Regions from separate parts of the Variovorax sp. GW821-FHT10B04 genome, predicted to be linked through region 2. Evidence: riboswitches for the same ligand, from Rfam matches in the RefSeq annotation. Region 2 holds a riboswitch; the other holds the start of a gene.
The links. A riboswitch is a leader RNA that binds a small molecule or an ion and turns the genes downstream of it on or off. The one in region 2 is predicted to bind S-adenosylhomocysteine.
Positions count from the first base shown of each region.

Region 1 (9,990 bases), on a different contig from region 2:
GGTCGCGTCCCTGGGCAACGGCCAGCCTTTCAGCGTGGCGGGCTGCACGTCGGGCTACGGCTGGTGCGACGTGGTCATGCCGGACGGCCTGCGCGGCTGGGTCTATTCCGCCGCGATCGACTATGCGTATGAAGACCGCCGCGTGCCGCTGGCGAACTACGGCGCGGCCATCGGCATCCCGATCGTGACCTTCGCGCTCGGCAGCTACTGGGGCAACAACTACCGCGACCGCCCCTGGTACGGCGACAACCGCTACTGGGGTGGCCGCCCGCCGCCGCCGCGCGAGGGCTGGCAACGCCCGCCGCCCGCAGCGGCGCAGTGGCGGCCCAATCCGTGGCAGGGACCGCGCCCGGTGGTCGACTCGCGGCCTCGTCCGAGGCCTGAATTCCAGGCGCCGCCAGGACGCGAGCAGGGGCAGCACTTTCAGCGCCCGAATGGCAACGAGATGCGGCCGCAGCGCGATCCCGGCATGCGTCCGGGCCGCGAAGGCGGCATGCGGCCGCAGCGGCAGGAGCGGGGGGACGGCATCCGTCCGCGCGGCGCCCTGCCAGACCAGCCAGGAACGCCGGGCAACCCGGATCGTTGAGCGTCGCGCCGCCTGGCCTGACGCGCCGGAATCCGGCCGGCGCGCGGGACGGTGTTCTTGGATGGACGGCGGCGCTCAGCCCTTGTCGCGCGCGATCAGCGCCACGAAGCGCTGCGCGCCGAGGCCGAGTGGCCGTTCGCGCGACCACACCACGTCGACCCAGAGGTCGATGCCGTTGCTGAGGTTCTCGAACGGAATCTCGATGAGTTCTCCGGCCGCCACGTGCGGCTTCACGAAGTTGCGCGGCAGCCAGCCCCAGCCGAGGCCGGCGGTGATCAGGCTCAGCGCCGCCAGCGCGTTGTCGGTGCGCCAGACGTGCCGCGCGAACACGAAGCGCGGATCGCGGCTGGCCAGGTCGCGGCCCGCGACCACGATCTGCCGCGTCGTGTGCAGATGCTCCTCGCGCAGCCGGCCGCCGGCCTGCGCCAGCACCGGATGGCCCGGCGCGAGCACGGCCACCATCGTGTCGTTGGCGACCTCCTGAAACCCCTCGCGGGTTTCCAGGCTCGGGCGCTCGAACACCAGCGCCAGCTGAGCGCGCCCGCTGTGCAGCAGGGCCAGCGCGTCGGCCTGCGGTGCGGCCAGCACCTCGACTTCGAGCAGCGGGTGTTCCTGCGCCAGCGCCGCCAGGGCGCCGCTCCAGGGCGCAGCCAGCAGCTCGGGTGCGATCGCCAGCGTGAGCCGGTTCTCCAGCCCCTGCGTGAGCGACAGCGCCTGCACCTGCAGCTGCTTGAGCTGCGCCGCCAGCAGCCGCGCCTGCGGCTCCAGCGACCGCGCCGCGGCGGTCGGGCGCGGCTCGCGCCCCACGCGTTCGAACAGCGCGAGGTCGAGTTCGGCCTCCAGCCCTGCGATCGCCATGCTGACGGCCGACGGCACGCGGCCGAGCGAGCGTGCAGCCGCTGAAAAGGAGCCGTGGTCGAGCACGGCGAGGAAGACTTGGACGTTGTCGCTCGAAAAACTCATGGCGCCCGGATCCGATCCATCAATAAATCTGAAAGAAGCTGACTTCTTATATCAGCCGGTGGCACATAAAGTCCAACCTGTTCCATCGTTTTCAGGAAGAAGCCATGCAAGGGATCAAGCGCCGCGTCGTGTACATCACGCTCTACGAAGGCATCGCCATCTTCGGGGCGAGTGCCGGTCTGTCGGCGATGTCGGGCCAGGGTCTCGCGCATTCGGGCGTGCTCGCGATGATCACTTCGGCGATCGCGGTGGTCTGGAACCTGGCGTTCAACGCTGTCTTCGAGCGCTGGGAGGCGCGCCAGGCCGTGCGGGGCCGCAGCGTGCTGCGCCGCATCGCGCACGCGGTCGGTTTCGAGGGCGGCCTGGTCGCGCTGCTGGTGCCGACCATCGCCTGGTGGTTCGACATGAGCCTGTGGCACGCACTGGTGATGGACCTCGGGCTGGTGGTGTTCTTCCTGGTCTACACCTTCGTCTTCAACTGGGCGTTCGACGCAATCTTCGGCCTGCCGGCCTCCGCGGCGCAGGCGCCGCAGCCAGCCTGATTCCCGTGCGGCGCGGCGGCGTCGGCCGCGCATGCAACACTCGGGAATGTCTTCTTTGGAATGGGCCGCGTCCGCCCTGCAGGCGTTCGATGAGGTGGTCCAGGCCAGCGCGGGTTTCCGCAGCCGCGACGGGCAGCGCCGCATGGCCGAACAGGTGGCCGGCACGCTCGCCGCCGCCACGCTCGGCAAGACCGAGGACGACGCCGACGAGCCGGCACGGTCCATCGCGGTGATCCAGGCCGGCACCGGCGTCGGCAAGTCGCTGGCGTATTGCGCGCCGGCCATCGCGCTGGCGCTGGCACGCAACACGCGCGTCGTGATCTCCACCGCCACCGTGGCGCTGCAGGAGCAACTGGTCGACAAGGACCTTCCCGCACTCGCCGCGCTGATGCCGCAACCCTTCCGTTTCGCACTGGCCAAGGGCCGCGGGCGCTACGTCTGCCAGCTGAAGCTCGGCCGGTTGACCGGCATGGCCGACGAGGCGGAAGACGACGAGGACTTCGAGGGCGATCTGTTCGCCGAGGAGGAATCCGCGGCGCGTGCCGCGCGGCCGCAGCACGAGGTGGCCGCGCGCCTCCAGTTCTACACGGGCATCGCGCAGGCGCTGGCACGCGGTGCCTGGGACGGCGATCGCGACACGCTGGACAACCCGCCGGCGCCGGAAGTCTGGTCGTCGATGGCGGCCGATGCGGCCTCGTGCACCGGCAAGCATTGCCCGTCGTTCAACGGATGCACGTATTACGAACGCCGCAAGACGCTGGTCGGCGCGCAGGTCATCGTGGTCAACCACGACCTGCTGCTGTCCTCGCTCGGCAACAGGCTCCTGCCCGAACTGGACAACTGCCTGCTGGTGCTCGACGAGGCGCATCACCTGCCGGCGACGTCGCTGGCGCAGTTCGCCTGCCGCATGGACCTGGGCCGGCATGGCTGGGTCGAGCGGCTGGCGCAGCGCGCGGTGCGCGTCGGCGTGCGGCTGGAAGTCACCGAGGTGGCCGACATCCCGACGCATGCCGCGCGGATGCGCCAGGCGCTGCAGGACACCGAGCGCCTGGTGATGGACCTGTATGGCGACACGCTGCGTGCGGATTCCGGCGGCCCACCGGGCCGCGGGCCGGCGCGGGCACGGCTGCCGCGCGGCGTGCTGCCGGAGGCGCTGGACGGGCCGATCGGCCAGATCGCGCACCATGCCAACGGCTTTCTGGAGGCGCTGCGCACCATCGCCAAGGCCCTGCGCGCGGAGCTGCGCGACAACCCGGGCCAGGCGCGCCGGCTGTCGTCGATGTACGCGCAGCTCGGTGCGCTGGCGCCGCGGCTCGAGCAGATGCTCGACACCGCCCAGCTGATGCTGCGCGACGCCGACGCCGACCCCGAAGCCGTGCCCGCCGCCAAGTGGTTCACGCTGGACATGGAGGGCGACACGCCGTCGCTGCAGGCCCATGCGAGCCCGCTGTTGCCCGGTGCGACGTTGCGGCACAACCTCTGGAACAAGGTGCGCGGCGCGGTGCTGACGTCGGCCACGCTGACGAGTTGCGGCCGTTTCGATTTCTTCCTGCGCGAGTCCGGCCTGCAGGCGCTGCACGAGGCCGGCGCCGCCACCACGCTGGAGGTGCCGAGCCCGTTCGACTACGCCACGCAGGGTCGCCTGCTGGCCAACGAGACCCGTGCCGATCCGCGCGATGCCGCGGCCTACGTGGCGGAGATGGTGCAGGCGCTGGTGCGCGACCTGGCCGGTGTGCGGCATGGCGCGCTGGTGCTGTTCACGTCGCGCGAGCAATTGCGGCTGGCGGTGCTCGCGCTGCCCGATGCGCTGCGCCCGCGCGTGCTGGTGCAGACCGCATTGCCGCGCCAGCAACTGATGGCGACGCACCGCGCGCGCGTTGCCGATGGCGTGCCGTCGATCATCTTCGGCATGCAATCCTTCGGCGAAGGACTGGACCTGCCGGGCCGGCTCTGCGAATCCGTCTTCATCACCAAGCTGCCCTTCGCGCCGCCGGACGATCCGGTGGGCGAGGCGCGCGCCGAGTGGCTGCGCAGCGTGGGGCGCGACCCGTTCGTCGAGCTGGTCGTGCCGGCGACGGCGATCCGGCTCGCGCAGTGGGTGGGGCGCGCGATCCGCACCGAGGACGACCGGGCGAGCGTGCATTGCTACGACCGGCGGCTGGTGCGAACATCCTACGGGCAGCGGCTGTTGCAGGGGTTGCCGCCGTTCGCGCTGACGACGGTGCGGGCGGGGGAGTTGTCGGCGGTTTCCTGAGGTGCGTTGCTCGTTTGACGCCTTGCCCGGTTTCCCCCGCGCCGCACCCAATGCCCCCGCGCTTCGTTCCGCTCCAATTCCGACCCCTGCGTCGGCCCGTGAAAGCCAACTAAAATCCGCGCTCCCGAGGAGCGTTGCAGCGGCAGGCTTTCAGCCTCCGCCAGGCTCGGGTCTTCTTCGCAACGACGCTCACCTGAACCCCCGTGCATCCAGGTGAGCCCATGTCTTCTTCCGCTTCGTCCTCCGTCAATTCCGTCGACACCGCTGGCACTGCCGTGCCGGCCATGAAGCTGTCGGGCCTCGAGCCCGTGCAGATCGGCGAAGGCACGCTGTTCGTCAACATCGGCGAGCGCACCAACGTCACCGGGTCCAAGGCCTTCGCGCGGATGATCCTGAACGGGCAGTTCGAAGAGGCGCTGGCCGTCGCGCGCCAGCAGGTCGAGAACGGCGCGCAGGTGATCGACATCAACATGGACGAGGCCATGCTCGACAGCAAGGCCGCGATGGTCCGCTTCCTGAACCTGATCGCGTCGGAGCCCGACATCGCGCGCGTGCCGATCATGGTCGACAGTTCCAAGTGGGATGTGATCGAGGCCGGGCTGCGCTGCATCCAGGGCAAGGGCATCGTCAACTCGATCTCCATGAAGGAGGGCGTCGAGAAGTTCAAGCACGAGGCGCGGCTGGTGCGGCGCTACGGCGCGGCGGCGGTCGTGATGGCCTTCGACGAGGTCGGCCAGGCCGACACCTTCGCGCGCAAGACCGAGATCTGCGAGCGCGCCTACCGCATCCTGGTCGACGAGGTCGGCTTTCCGCCCGAGGACATCATCTTCGACCCGAACATCTTCGCGGTGGCGACGGGCATCGAGGAACACAACAACTACGCGGTCGACTTCATCGAGGCGACGCGCTGGATCAAGCAGAACCTGGCCGGCGCCAAGGTGTCGGGCGGCGTGTCGAACGTGAGCTTCAGCTTCCGCGGCAACGACCCGGTGCGCGAAGCCATCCACACCGTGTTCCTGTACCACGCGATCCAGGCCGGCATGGACATGGGCATCGTCAACGCCGGCATGGTCGGCGTGTACGACGACCTGGAGCCGGTGCTGCGCGAGCGCGTGGAAGACGTGATCCTGAACCGCCGGCCCGATGCCGGCGAGCGCCTGGTCGAAGTTGCCGAGACGGCCAAGAGCGGCGCCAAGGACGAGAGCAAGCGCAACGACTGGCGCGGCACGCCCGAGGCACCGGTGAGCGTCGGCGACCGGCTCAGCCATGCGCTGGTGCACGGCATCACCGAGTTCATCGTCGAGGACACCGAGGAGGCCTACCGCGCGATCCTCGCCAAGGGCGGCCGGCCGCTGCACGTCATCGAAGGCCCGCTGATGGACGGCATGAACGTGGTCGGCGACCTGTTCGGCGCGGGCAAGATGTTCCTGCCGCAGGTGGTGAAGTCGGCCCGCGTGATGAAGCAGGCGGTGGCGCATCTGCTGCCCTACATCGAGGAAGAGAAGCTGCGCGACGAGGCCGCCGGCCGCGACGTGCGCACCAAGGGCAAGATCATCATCGCGACCGTGAAGGGCGACGTGCACGACATCGGCAAGAACATCGTCACGGTGGTCCTGCAGTGCAACAACTTCGAGGTCGTGAACATGGGCGTGATGGTGCCGTGCCACGAGATCCTGGCGCGCGCCAAGGTCGAGGGTGCCGACATCGTGGGCCTGAGCGGCCTGATCACGCCGAGCCTGGAAGAGATGCAGTACGTGGCCGGCGAGATGCAGCGCGACGACCATTTCCGCATCAAGAAGATCCCGCTGATGATCGGCGGCGCGACCACCAGCCGCGTGCACACCGCCGTGAAGATCGCGCCCAACTACGAAGGCCCGGTGGTCTACGTGCCGGACGCCTCGCGCAGCGTGAGCGTGGCGCAGTCGCTGCTTTCGGACCAGGCCGCGAAGTACATCGACGAGCTCAACGCCGACTACGACAAGGTGCGCCACCAGCACGCGAACAAGAAGCAGGTGCCGCTGTGGCCGCTGGCCAAGGCGCGTGCCAACAAGACGCCGATCGACTGGACGAACTACACGCCGCCGGTGCCCAAGTTCATCGGCCGCCGCGTGTTCAAGAACTTCGATCTCACCGAGCTCGCGAAGTACATCGACTGGGGGCCGTTCTTCCAGACCTGGGACCTGGCCGGGCCGTTCCCCGCGATCCTGAAAGACGAGATCGTCGGCACCGAGGCCGTGCGCGTGTATGCGGACGGCCAGCGCATGCTCAAGCGCCTGATCGAAGGCCGCTGGCTCAGCGCGAGCGGCATCGTCGGCTTCTGGCCTGCGAACACCGTGAACGACGACGACATCGAGCTCTACACCGACGAGACGCGCAGCCATGTCGCGATGACCTGGTACGGCATGCGCCAGCAGACCGAGAAGCAGATGATCGAAGGCGTGATGCGCCCGAGCCGCTGCCTGGCCGACTTCGTGGCACCGCGCGACAGCGGCATCAAGGACTACGTGGGCATGTTCGCCGTCACGGCCGGCCTGGGCGTCGAGAAGAAGGAGAAGGCCTTCGTCGACGACCTCGACGACTACTCGGCCATCATGCTCAAGGCGCTGGCCGACCGGCTGGCCGAGGCCTTCGCCGAGTCGCTGCATCACCGCGTGCGCACCGACCTCTGGGGCTATGCGGCCGACGAGGGGCTGAGCAACGAGGACATGATTGCCGAGAAGTACCGCGGCATCCGCCCCGCGCCCGGTTATCCGGCCTGCCCGGACCACAGCGTGAAGCGCGAGATGTTCGAGGTCATGCAGTGCGCGGACATCGGCATGACGCTGACCGAGAGCCTGGCGATGACGCCGGCCGCCAGCGTGAGCGGCTTCCAGCTGAGCCATCCGGACGCCGTGTACTTCAACGTCGGCAAGATCGGGCATGACCAACTGGTCGATCAGGCGGCGCGGCGCAGGACAAGCGAGAGCGAGCTTGAGCGCCTGTTGGCGCCCAACCTGTAGGCCTGCGGCGCGTTTACGCCTCTTACAGGCCGGGGGCGCCACAAGCGGTGTCCGCGTGTCTAAGCTGTCCTTTCGGGTGTCCGCACCCGCCCCGCAAGTCTCAAGAAAGGACAACGCCATGGACTCCAGTTCGCTTCCCTCTTCCGACCGGCCCGATTTCCGGCCGCCGGGTTCGACATCGCCAAACGCGTCCTCCACGCCGAAGGCCCTCTGGGCCGTGATCGGCGGACTCGTGGTGGCCGTTGCGGCACTTGGCGGCGTGCTGCTGCATCAACGCAGCGATTCGCCACCGCCGCCGGCCCTGGCATCGGCATCGAGCAACCTGCCCCTGCAAGGCCCCGATGACTTCAAGGCCGGCGATGCGCCGGCGCCGCTTGCGCCACAGGCCGCGGTGAACGTTCCGGCACCGGCGCCTGTCGCGCCGCAGGCGGCATGGACGGCACCGGGCCGTGCACCAGCGCCCGCGCCCGTTGTGGCTGCGGCGCCTGCTCCGCGCCCGGCACCGCGGCCGATCTGCGCGACCTGCGGTCGCGTCGAGTCCGTTCACACGGTGCAGCGCGCCGCGGCACCCACGGGCGTCGGCGCCGTGGCGGGTGGCGTCCTTGGCGGCGTGCTGGGCAACCAGGTCGGCGGTGGCACCGGACGCGCCGCGGCCACGGTGCTCGGTGCCGTCGGCGGCGGCTACCTCGGCAACACGGTCGAGAAGCGCACCCGCACGGTGACTGCCTATGAAGTGCATGTGCGCATGGACGACGGCTCGCTGCGCACCTTCGAGACGGCGAGCGCACCGCCCATCGGCAAGGCCGTCACGGTCGACGGCAAGGTGCTGCGTCCGGCCGACGGCCGCGCCTGATCCACACGCCTCAAGCCCCGCTGCTGCCCGTGACAGGGCTCAGCGGCGGGCCTTGCGGGCCTGGGGCGTGCGTCGTCGTGCCGGCGGTGTGAGTTCAGCCGGCTGCAGCACGAACGACCCACCGTCGGCCAGCATCTGCGCAGCCAGGTCGATGAAGGCCCGCACCCGTGCGGGCTGTGCGATGCGGCTGCCGTAGTACACGTACAGGCCGAGGTGGTCGGTCACGTGCGCGGTCAGCAGCGGCACCAGCTGGCCGGACCGCACGAACGGCGCGGCGGTCGCACCGACCAGTTGGCCGATGGCCTGCCCGGCCACCACGGCACGGGCTTCGAGATCGACGTCGTTGGTGCAGAAGGCGGGTGCGATGTCCCGCGCCACGATCTCCTGGCCGACCTTGAATTCCCAGGGCATGACCTTGCCGGTCGTTGGATGCCGGAAGCAGCTGCAGCGGTGATGGGCGAGTTCGTCGATGCTCGCCGGCGCGCCGAATCGCGCGATGTAGGAAGGCGCGGCGCAGACCACCAGCTGCACCGGCATCAGCAGCCGCGCAATCAGCCCGTCTTGCGGCGCGCGGCCGACGCGAAAGCCGAGATCGACCCGTTCCTCCACCCAGTTGCCGATGCGGTCGTCGAGCTGCACGTCGGGCTCGATCAGCGGATGCGCCTGGCAGAAGGCTTCGAGCACCGGCCACAGCACCTGCAGCATGGTCGCGCGTGGCGCCACGATGCGCAGCGGGCCGGCGATCTCTTCGCGGCCGCGCCGCGCGCCCTGGAGCGCGCGGTGCAGCGTGGCCAGGCCGGGCTGCGCAGCTTCGAGGAACTGGCTGCCTTCTTCGGTCAGGCTGAGCCGTCGCGTGGTGCGGTGGAACAGGCGGACGCCCAGGTGCGCCTCGAGTTGCGCGAGCGCCAGGCTTGCAGCCTGCGGTGTGATCGCCTGGGCCGCGGCGGCCTGCCGCAGGCTGCCGAGTTCGGCCGCCTGGATGAAGGTGGAGATGGCGCGGAGTTCGTTGAAGGCCATGCGCGGATTATCACGATTGCCTTGTGAATGAAGCGAGCAAATGTGGGCTATTCGATGTTCGTTGCAAAACCTACATTGCCCCCTATCGCCACTTTTCATCCACCTGTTTCGAAGGAACCGACATGACTGCAAACACTGAATTCAAGCGCGTCTGGCTGATCACCGGCGCATCGCGCGGGCTGGGCGCCCGCATGGCCGAGGCCGTGCTGGCGCATGGCGACGCGGTGGTCGCCACGGCGCGCAACGCGGCGTCGCTGGTGGCGCGCTTCGGCGACCATCCGGCGCTGCTCGCGGTGTCGCTCGACGTGACGGACGAGGCCCAGGCGGCGCAGGCCGTGGAAGCCGCGATCGCGCGTTTCGGCCGCATCGACGTGCTGGTCAACAACGCGGGCTTCGGCCTGCTCGGCGCGGTGGAAGAAGCCACGGCCGACGAGGTGCGCAAGCTGTACGAGACCAATGTCTTCGGCCTGCTGAACGTGACGCGTGCGGTGTTGCCGTCGATGCGTGCGCGGCGCAGCGGCCATGTGCTGAACCTGTCGTCGCTGGGCGGCCACCAGTCGGGACCGGGCTTCGGCGTGTACTGCTCGACCAAGTTCGCGGTGGAAGGCTTGAACCAGGCCTTGCACAACGAGTTGGCGCCGCTGGGCATCCATGTGACGGCGGTCGAGCCGGGCTACTTCCGCACCGACTTCCTCGAGAACACCTCGCTCACCGTGTCGCCGCGCCTCATCGACGACTACGAGGGCACGTCGGGTCAGGTGCGCATCGCCGCGAAG
Region 1 covers NZ_JBWKNQ010000002.1:460-10,449, reverse strand. The annotation lists gene AC07PZ_RS05115 (SH3 domain-containing protein) at 1-586, shown strand, start outside; gene AC07PZ_RS05110 (LysR family transcriptional regulator) at 662-1,549, opposite strand; gene AC07PZ_RS05105 (PACE efflux transporter) at 1,654-2,091, shown strand; gene dinG (ATP-dependent DNA helicase DinG) at 2,138-4,345, shown strand; S-adenosyl-L-homocysteine riboswitch at 4,466-4,543, shown strand; gene metH (methionine synthase) at 4,630-7,344, shown strand; gene AC07PZ_RS05090 (outer membrane lipoprotein) at 7,463-8,197, shown strand; gene AC07PZ_RS05085 (LysR family transcriptional regulator) at 8,237-9,214, opposite strand; gene AC07PZ_RS05080 (oxidoreductase) at 9,337-9,990, shown strand, end outside.
Region 1: linked by a shared signal. The riboswitch ahead of metH (methionine synthase) and the one ahead of ahcY (adenosylhomocysteinase) in region 2 are both predicted to bind S-adenosylhomocysteine.

Region 2 (9,990 bases):
CTCGGCGTGCGTGCAGGGCGCGCTATCTGAGTTGGAGCACGTCAATCGGACAGTCAATCAACGGTTGCAGAACGCGGTCGGCGTGTAGGTTGCGCGGAAAGCAGGAGGCGCACCAGCTCCGAGAAGCCTGCGCCACGTTCGCCCAGAGTGACATAGCGTGGCTTGTGCGTCAGTTGTGCTTCGAAACGCCGAATGTTCGCGACACCCACGCTGTTCGGCAGATGCTCGAACATGAGTTGATCGTTCGTCGAATCTCCGACGTACACCCATGCGCCCAGCTCGTCGTCCAGCTGACGACCCTCCAACTCCCGCAGGATCCAGCGCGCGCCTTCGAGCTTGTTGTGTTCACCGAACCAGGCGTTGATGTGGATGCTGCTGACCGTCGCATGCAGGCCTTCGCTGCGCATCAACGCGACGACGGCTGCGATCTGCGATTCGTCCAGGTGCACGAACTCGCTGTGGTCGATCGCGATGTCGCATTCGCGGCCGGGCGAGTCGGTGGCGCGCCGTGCACCGGGAATCTCGCGCTCGATGCGTTCGAGCACCTCCTGCATGCGCGCGTGGTTGGCGGTGCGCGTGGCGATGTCCTGCTGATAGCGCTTCGACAACCCGGTCGGGCCGGACGGCGCAGGTGCCGAAGTGGGAACCAGCGCCACCGCGCCGTTCTCGGCCACGATCGCGTCGATCGGCCATGTGGCGGCGAAGGGCTCGCTCCAGCCGACCGGCCGGCCCGTGATGGCGATGACCTGCAGGCCCGCGGCCTTCAGGTCCACCAGTGCCTGCAGCGCGTCGGGTGTGATGGCGCCATCGGTCGTGAGCGTGTCATCGATGTCGGTGAAGACGCCACGGATGCGCTTCCTGTCGGCCAGCGGCCAGTCGGCGAGAGCCCGCATCGACCCTGCGCGCGCCGGCCGGAACACCAGATGGCGCGCGGCGAAGAAGTTCGAGAACAGCCCCGCGCAGCTGCCCGCCATGACGCCCAGCGTGGCGCCGAGGGAACCGCCGATCCAGTGCAGCACCAGCAGGTAGGCGCCGTAGTTGAGTACCGCGCCGCCCAGCATCGAGCCCAGGTAGCGCAGGTATTCCTGCCCGATCGACGTCCGCGGCGCGGCGCCTGCATCGACGAAGGTGAAGCGGCGGTTGAGCCACCAGGTGGCGGTTGCCGCCGCCAGGAAGGACAGCACGCGCGCCGCGTACCAGCCGAGCAGCGGGGCGAGCAGGAAGAGCACGGCGAGGTCGACGAGGAGCCCGGCCACGCCGACCACGCCGAAGCGCAGGAATTGCAGCAGCGAACTGCGGCGGGTGGATCCCGCGTTCATCGTTTCAGCGGGATCGTGGCGCCGACCGATGCTGCTGCGCGTGTGCGGATCGTCAGCATGGTTTCGGCGAACGGGTGCCGCACCGCGTTGCTTTTGCGCGCATCAGCCTGCGGATTGCAGCGCCAACCCGGCGTGCTCGCGCAGCGGATGGAAGTGGATCTTCGGGAAGCGCTCCTGGGCGAGCCGCACGTCGTACGGCGAGGTGCACAGGTAGGCGAGCGTGTTCGCCGCGTCGAGCGCCATGCGGGCCGGATAGGCGTTGACGAACTCGCGCAGCTCGGCCGGCGTGTCGGCCGTGATCCAGCGCGCACCGGTGTACTGGCAGCCTTCGAGCCGCACATCGGCGTCGTACTCGGCCTTCAGGCGATGCTGCACGACCTCGAACTGCAGCTGGCCGACGGCGCCCAGCAGCATCGGGCCGCCGACTTCGGGACGGAAGACCTGGATCGCGCCTTCCTCGCCGAGCTGGGCCAGGCCCTGCTGCAACTGCTTGGTGCGCAGCGGGTTCTTCAGGATCACGGTCATGAAGAGCTCGGGTGCGAAGAAGGGCAGGCCGGTGAACTGCAGATTGGCGCCGTCGGTGATGGTGTCGCCCAACTGCACGCCGCCGTGCGTCGTGAAGCCGACGATGTCGCCGGCATAGGCTTCCTCGACCGCTTCGCGCCGCTGGCTCATGAAGGTCACGACGCTGGTCGGGCGCAGTTCCTTCGACGTGCGCTGCACCTTCAGCTTCATGCCCGGCGTGTACTTGCCGGACGCCATGCGCACGAAGGCGATGCGGTCGCGGTGGTTGGCGTCCATGTTGGCCTGCACCTTGAAGACCACGCCGGCGAAGTCCTTGTCCTCGGGCAGGATTTCCTTCACCACGGGCTGGCGATTGACCAGCGTGGTGCTGATGCGCGACTGCGGTTGGGGCGCCAGGTCGACCAGCGCGTCGAGCACTTCCATCACGCCGAAGTTGTTCACGCCGGAGCCGAAGAACACCGGCGTCTGCTTGCCTGCGAGGAAGGCCGCATGGTCCCAGGTGGGCGAGGCGCCGGTGGCCAGCTCCATGCTGTCCATGGCGTTCTCGAATTCGGCGCCGAAGCGCCTGGTGAGCGCGTCGCGGTCCGACAGCGGGATGGTCTCGAAGTCCTGCGGCAGCCGCTCGCTGCCCGACTCGAACACGGTCATCGCCTGGGTGCGCAGGTTCATGATCCCGCGGAAGCTCTTGCCTTGGCCGACCGGCCAGGTCATCGGCACGCAGGGCATGCCGAGCTCGCGTTCCACCTCGTCGAGGATGTCGAGCGGCTCGCGCACTTCGCGGTCCATCTTGTTGACGAAGGTGATGATGGGCGTGTCGCGCTGGCGGCAGACCTCGATCAGCCGGCGCGTCTGCGCTTCCACACCGTTGGCCGCGTCGATCACCATCAGCGCCGAATCGACGGCGGTGAGCACGCGGTAGGTGTCTTCCGAGAAGTCCTTGTGGCCGGGCGTGTCGAGCAGGTTGATCACGTGGTCGCGGTACAGCATCTGCATGACCGAGGAGGCCACCGAGATGCCGCGCTGCTTTTCGATCTCCATCCAGTCCGAGGTCGCGTGGCGCGAGGCCTTGCGCGCCTTCACCGAGCCGGCGATCTGGATCGCGCCCGAGAACAGCAGCAGCTTTTCGGTCAGCGTGGTCTTGCCGGCGTCCGGGTGGGAAATGATCGCGAAGGTGCGACGGCGGCGGGTTTCGGATTCGAAGGTCATGGCGTGGACGCGGTGCGCGGACGGACAGCAAGCGCGCTGTGCGCACGGCGTGGACTGGCTGAACGCAAAGCCCGCGATTTTAGCGAGCACCCCCGGCGCGCGAGGTGCCCGTTGCGCTTACATCGGCGGCGCGAAGCCGTTGCGGCCCACCAGGATGCGCAGCGCCGTCGGCTTGCCGTCCTTCTCCTGCGCCGTGACGACCACGTTGGCGCCAGGCACCATGAGCGCCGCGGTGCCGGGCTTGAAGGTCACGATCGGCGTGCCTGGCGGCACGATCACGGTCTGTTCGCCATCCTTGTACTTCAGCACCAGCTTCTGGCCGCCCGGCACCGACGCCGGCGCCTCGGACAGCGTGGCGACGGTGGCGTTGGTCATCGTGGTCTGGGGCAGGTAGTCCCAGGTGCGGAAGCCTTCGCCGGTACCGCGCGCGGATTCCGGGAACACCACGATCTGCAGTGCGCGCTGGGTGCCGTCCGGCTGCGGCACGGCACCGGCGCCGACGAAGCTGTCGGGGCGGATGTCGGCTGGCGTGAGCGGCACGATCTCGGAGACGTTCATGTCGGCCGGGCGAACCATCGTGACGACTTCCCCGCTGCGGTCCTTCACGGTCACCGACGTGGCATCTACTTTTTCGATGACGCCGCGCACGCGCACGGTGGGCGTTGCGGGAGCCTGCGCGAAGCCGACGGAAGGCAGCGCGGCGGCGAACGCGGCGATCGCGAGCGCGGAGACCAGATGTTTGGCGTGAGACATGGAGCGGGTGCCGCAGGGGCAGGTTGGGAAGGTCGCCGCAGTCTAGGCCGAAGCCGGGATCGCTGCTGGCGGTGCGCCGCGGGCTCGGGCTAAAATGCCCGTTCCGAGGAGCGTTGCAGCGCCATCAGGCGTGAGGCTCGGACCACATCGCAACCACGCTCACCCGCTGTTCTCGCGGTGAGTCGATTTCCCGTCAGACCCCGAACGCAGTGGCATCTTTCAAACCAGTTTTGGAGTTCTCATGAGCGCCGTTCTCAAGCCCAACCCCGTCTCGACCGCCGACCAGGCCATCGCCGATCTGTCCCTTGCCGCCTGGGGCCGCAAGGAAATCCGCATCGCCGAGACCGAAATGCCAGGCCTCATGGCCATCCGCGAGGAGTTCTCGAAAGGCCAGGCGCTCAAGGGCGCCCGCATCACCGGCTCGCTGCACATGACGATCCAGACCGCCGTGCTGATCGAGACGCTGCAGGCGCTCGGCGCCGAAGTCCGCTGGGCCTCGTGCAACATCTTCTCGACGCAGGACCACGCCGCCGCCGCCATTGCCGAAAAGGGCACGCCGGTGTTCGCGATCAAGGGCGAGTCGCTGAAGGACTACTGGGACTACACCCATTCGATCTTCGACTTCGGCCCCAAGGGTTCGAAGGGCGAAGGCCCGAACATGATCCTGGACGACGGCGGCGACGCCACGCTGCTGATGCACCTGGGCCAGCGCGCCGAGAAGGATCTGGGCGTGCTCGCCAACCCGACCAGCGAGGAAGAACGCATCCTCTACGCCGCGATCAAGGCCAAGCTGGCCGTCGATTCGACCTGGTACACCCGCAAGTCCGCCGAGATCATCGGCGTGACCGAAGAAACGACCACCGGCGTGCACCGCCTGAACGAGATGTCGGCCAAGGGCACGCTGCTGTTCCGCGCCATCAACGTGAACGACTCGGTCACCAAGAGCAAGTTCGACAACCTGTACGGCTGCCGCGAATCGCTGGTCGACGGCATCAAGCGCGCGACCGACGTGATGATCGCCGGCAAGGTGGCCTGCGTGGCCGGCTACGGCGACGTGGGCAAGGGCTCGGCCCAGGCGCTGCGCGCGCTGTCGGCGCAGGTCTGGGTCACCGAGATCGACCCGATCAACGCCCTGCAGGCCGCGATGGAAGGCTACAAGGTCGTGACGATGGAATATGCCGCCGACAAGGCCGACATCTTCGTGACGACCACCGGCAACAAGGACGTCATCACGCACGACACCATGGTCAGGATGAAGGACCAGGCGATCGTCTGCAACATCGGCCACTTCGACAACGAGATCGACGTCGCGTCGATCGAGAAGTACGAATGGGAAGAGATCAAGCCGCAGGTCGACCACATCACCTTCCCGGACGGCAAGAAGATCATCCTGCTGGCCAAGGGCCGGCTGGTGAACCTGGGCTGCGGCACGGGCCACCCGAGCTTCGTGATGTCGTCGTCGTTCGCGAACCAGACCATCGCCCAGATCGAACTCTTCACCAAGCCCGACGCCTACCAGGCCGGCAAGGTCTATGTGCTGCCGAAGCACCTCGACGAAAAGGTCGCGCGCCTGCACCTTAAGAAGGTCGGCGCCATGCTGACCGAACTGACGGACGCGCAAGCCGCCTACATCGGCGTCGACAAGGCGGGTCCGTACAAGGCGGACACGTACCGCTACTGATGCGGGCAGATCAACTGCTCGTCGAGCGCGGCCTGGCCGCGTCTCGTTCGCAGGCCGTCCGGCTGATCGCCGGCGGGCTGCGCTGGCGCGATGCGGGTGCGGACACTGCCGAATGGCGCGTCGTGGGCAAGAACCGCGACGACATTCCCGAAGGCGCGGAGCTCGACCTGACCGATGCGGCCGAGGCGCGCTACGTGTCGCGCGGCGGCCTCAAGCTCGAAGGCGCGCTGAAGGCGGCCGGGATCGACCCCACCGGCCGGCACTGCCTGGACGTGGGCCAGTCGACCGGCGGCTTCACCGACTGCCTGCTGCAGCATGGTGCGGCGCATGTGGTCGGTGTCGACGTGGGCCATGGCCAGCTCCATGCGCGCATGCGCGAGGACGAGCGCGTGACCGCCATCGAGCAGGTCAATGCGCGCGCACTGACGGCGGACGACCTGGCGGATGTCGAGCGCACCGACTTCGACCTGATCGTCGGCGACCTGTCCTTCATCTCGCAGACGCTGGTGTTGCCGGCCGTCGTGCCCTTGCTGGCGGACGACGGCGACCTGCTGATGCTGGTCAAGCCGCAGTTCGAGCTGCAGCCTGGCCAGGTCGGCAAGGGCGGCATCGTGCGCGATGCCGCGATGTACGCAGTGGTCGAGGCGCGCCTGCGCCAGGCCTGTGCCGACCTCGGCCTGCGTGTCGTGCGCTGGTTCGACAGCCCGATCACGGGCGGCGACGGCAACCACGAGTTCTTCATTCACGCCGTCCGCAACGACGGCACATCAGGAGCCGCAGGTGCGTCTTCCCCTGAGCTTTGAGTTCTTTCCGACCAAGACGCCGGAAGGCGCGGTCAAGTTGCGGGCCGTCCGCCAGCAGCTGTATGCGCTGAAGCCGGAGTTCTGCTCGGTCACCTATGGTGCCGGCGGCTCGACGCATGACGGTACCTTCAACGCCGTGCGCGAGATCCTGCAGGAGGGCGTCGATGCCGCCAGCCATTTCTCGTGCATCGGCGCGACGCGTGCCACGGTGCGGGAGCAACTGGCCGAGCTGAAGTCGATGGGAGTGAAGCGACTGGTCGCCCTGCGTGGCGATCTGCCGAGCGGCTATGGCGCCGGCGGCGAATTCCAGTACGCGAGCGATCTGGTCGAATTCATCCGCAGCGAAACCGGTCGCGACTTCCACATCGAGGTCGCCTGCTATCCCGAAGTGCATCCGCAGGCCCGCTCGCCCGAGGCCGATCTGAAGGCCTTCGCGGCCAAGGTCAACGCAGGCGCCGATTCGGCGATCACGCAGTATTTCTACAGCGCCGACGCGTACTTCCGTTTCGTCGACGACACCCGCGCGCAAGGGCTCGACGTGCCCGTGGTGCCTGGCGTGATGCCGATCACCAGCTCGACGCAGCTGATGCGTTTTTCCGACGCCTGCGGCGCGGAGATTCCGCGCTGGATCCGGCTGCGGCTGCAGAGCTTCGGCGACGACACGGCCTCGATCCGGGCCTTCGGGCTGGACGTCGTCACCTCGCTGTGCGAACGGCTGGGCGCCGGCGGCGCGCCCGCCCTGCACATCTACACCATGAACCAGTCGACCGCGCCGCTCGCGCTGCTCGACCGCCTCGGTTGGAACAGATGAGCGTGCCGGCACGCTGCCGTGCGGGGCTGCTGGCCCTGGCATCGGCATGCGTGCTGGTCGGTTGCGCGGTGCCGCCGACGGAGCCGCCGATGGCTGCAGCGGGTGCGGCACAGGCGCAAACCGGTGGCTCGGCGGCCGTGCCCGGCGGGCCGCTCACGCCGTTGGAACGCGACATGGCCGCGCCGGCCGACGCGCCGGCGCGATCCGCGGTGGCGTCGGTGCGCTACGAGCTGACATCGAAGAATGAAGATCTGCCGCTCGACGACGGCGTCCCGGGCGACGCGTCGCCGCTGCAGGAGCTGGAGCGCGGCGGCGCGTCCTGGTATGGCATCCAGTTCCATCAGCGTCGCACCGCCAGCGGCGAGCGCTTCGACATGGGCGCATTGACCGCGGCCCACAAGACCCTGCCTTTCGGCTCCCACGTCTGCGTGCGCAGCCTGGTCAACGGGCGCGAAGTGATGGTGCGCATCAACGACCGTGGCCCCTTCACCGAGGGCCGGGTGATCGACCTGAGCCGCACCGCGGCGGATGCCATCGGCCTGCTGGGCCTGGGCATCAAGCAGGTTGCGCTGTCGGTGGTCCTCAAGGGACAGAAGTGCGGCGACGTCATCAACGAATTCGACGACGTGGATATCACCGAGACGGTGGCGCCACCGTCGCCGAGCGTGCGGCGTGCACCGGTGGCGCGCAAGAAGGTCGTGCAGGCCGCCAAGCGGCCTGTGGCGAAGGCGCGGCGCTAGGTTGCTGGTTGGTCGTGCGGTGCGCCTCGGGTCGGCTCAGCCGCCGGCATCGAGCGTGAAGCCGGCGTGTCGGTCTTGCGCCAGCAGGACCTTGAGCTGTTCCAGCGCGGGCTGCAGCGCGGCCTTCAACGTGAATGGCGGATTGATCAGGAACATGCCGCTCGCCGGCAGGCCTGGGCGCTTGGTTTCGCCGGTGGGCGTGGCGTGCAGCTTGCTCGACTTGATCGTCAGCGTCGCGTGCAGCCAGGGTTTGCCGGCCTTGGTCGCCATCGTCTTCAGCCGGCGTGGCAGGTCGTGCGCTTCGGGCCGCGGAATGATCGGGTACCAGACCGCGTAGGTGCCGGTCGCGAAGCGCTTGAGCGATTCGCCCACCAGGTCGAGCACGCGGCCGTAGTCGCTCTTGATCTCATAGCTCGGATCGCACAGCAGCAGCGCGCGCCGCGACGGCGGCGGCAGGAACTTGGTCGCGCTGCCGAAGCCGTCCTCCCGCAGCACCGAGATCTGCCGGCCCGCTTCGAGCTGGGCGATGTTCGCGTCGAGCGTCTTGGCATCGGTGGGATGCAGTTCGAACAGCTTGAGCTTGTCGTGATCGCGCAGCAGGTGGTGCGCGATGAAAGGCGATCCCGGGTAGACGCGGGCACCGCCCTTCGGATTGAAGTCCTTCAGCACGTCGAGGTAGCGCGCCAATGCGGGGGCGGGCTCGGCCAGTGCCTTGGCGCGTGCGGCGGCACCGGGCGGTGCCTTCGCGCCGGGCTCCGCCGGCACTTCCGGCGTGGGCGACAGCAGCCGCAGCACACCTTCGGCCGCCTCGCCGCTGGTGCCGGCGTAATCGCCGTCGAGCCGGTAGAGGCCGGCGCCCGCGTGGCTGTCGACCACCGTGAGCGCAGCGTCCTTCTCGAGCAGGTAGTCGAGCGTGGCAATCAGCACCGTGTGCTTGAGCACGTCGGCGTGGTTGCCGGCATGGAAGGCGTGGCGGTAACTGAACATGAGGGAATTCCGGATGAGGTCGTCGCTGTCCGATGTGCAACATCGGAAAGGCAACAACTATTTACAAACGAGGGAAACGGTGAGTCCGTGGAATGGGCGATTTTGGGGCCTCGCGGGCCCGGCCGCGATTTTCGCGTGCGAATGCGGGGTCGCGGGCAACATCCCTTCATTGGCGACCGCGTCCGGGCTGCGATCGGTGCGGGGACGAGGCCACCTGCCACCTGTGTCCTCTACCTGTCCCGCCTGAGCACAGGGGCGGCTCACGGTCGGTTGCCTGAATCGGGTGCCGCATCATATAATCGCGGGCTTCGCAGCGTTTTTGGCCCCGCGGCGGAGGAATTCACCCACCTAAGAGATTCCCAGCAGAGGAACACCGACCGTGGAAAAGGGCCAGCCAAACCCTCTTCAAAGAGAAAACTCATGAAAACGTTCAGCGCCAAACCCGCTGACGTGACGCACGAGTGGTTTGTGATTGACGCGACCGACAAGGTCCTCGGACGAGTAGCCAGCGAAGTTGCTCTCCGTTTGCGCGGCAAACACAAGGCCATTTACACGCCTCACGTCGATACCGGTGACTTCATCGTCATCATCAACGCAGCACAGCTGCGCGTCACCGGCGCCAAGTCGATCGACAAGGTGTACTACCGTCACTCGGGCTACCCGGGCGGTATCACGGCGACGAACTTCCGCGACATGCAATCCAAGCACCCAGGCCGCGCCCTGGAAAAGGCTGTCAAGGGCATGCTGCCCAAGGGCCCGCTGGGTTACGCCATGATCAAGAAACTCAAGGTCTACGGTGGCGCAGAGCACCCGCATACCGCCCAGCAGCCCAAAGCGCTGGAAATCTAAGGAGCCTTGAGAATGATTGGTGAATGGAACAATGGCACCGGCCGTCGCAAATCCAGCGTCGCTCGTGTGTTCATCAAAAAAGGCAGCGGCAAGATCACGGTCAATGGCAAGGACATCCAGGCCTATTTCGGCCGGGAAACTTCCATCATGATCGCGAAGCAACCGCTGTTCCTCACGAACAACGTCGAAACCTTCGACATCATGATCAACGTCAATGGCGGCGGTGAATCGGGCCAGGCTGGCGCGGCGCGCCACGGCATTACCCGTGCGCTGATTGACTACGACGCAACGCTGAAGCCCGTGCTGAGCCAAGCTG
Region 2 covers NZ_JBWKNQ010000007.1:240,023-250,012, reverse strand. The annotation lists gene AC07PZ_RS19100 (hypothetical protein) at 1-88, shown strand, start outside; gene AC07PZ_RS19095 (HAD-IIB family hydrolase) at 54-1,319, opposite strand; gene AC07PZ_RS19090 (peptide chain release factor 3) at 1,422-3,050, opposite strand; gene AC07PZ_RS19085 (hypothetical protein) at 3,168-3,803, opposite strand; S-adenosyl-L-homocysteine riboswitch at 3,903-3,971, shown strand; gene ahcY (adenosylhomocysteinase) at 4,045-5,484, shown strand; gene AC07PZ_RS19075 (TlyA family RNA methyltransferase) at 5,484-6,287, shown strand; gene metF (methylenetetrahydrofolate reductase [NAD(P)H]) at 6,265-7,098, shown strand; gene AC07PZ_RS19065 (septal ring lytic transglycosylase RlpA family protein) at 7,095-7,838, shown strand; gene AC07PZ_RS19060 (23S rRNA (adenine(2030)-N(6))-methyltransferase RlmJ) at 7,875-8,825, opposite strand; gene rplM (50S ribosomal protein L13) at 9,246-9,674, shown strand; gene rpsI (30S ribosomal protein S9) at 9,687-9,990, shown strand, end outside.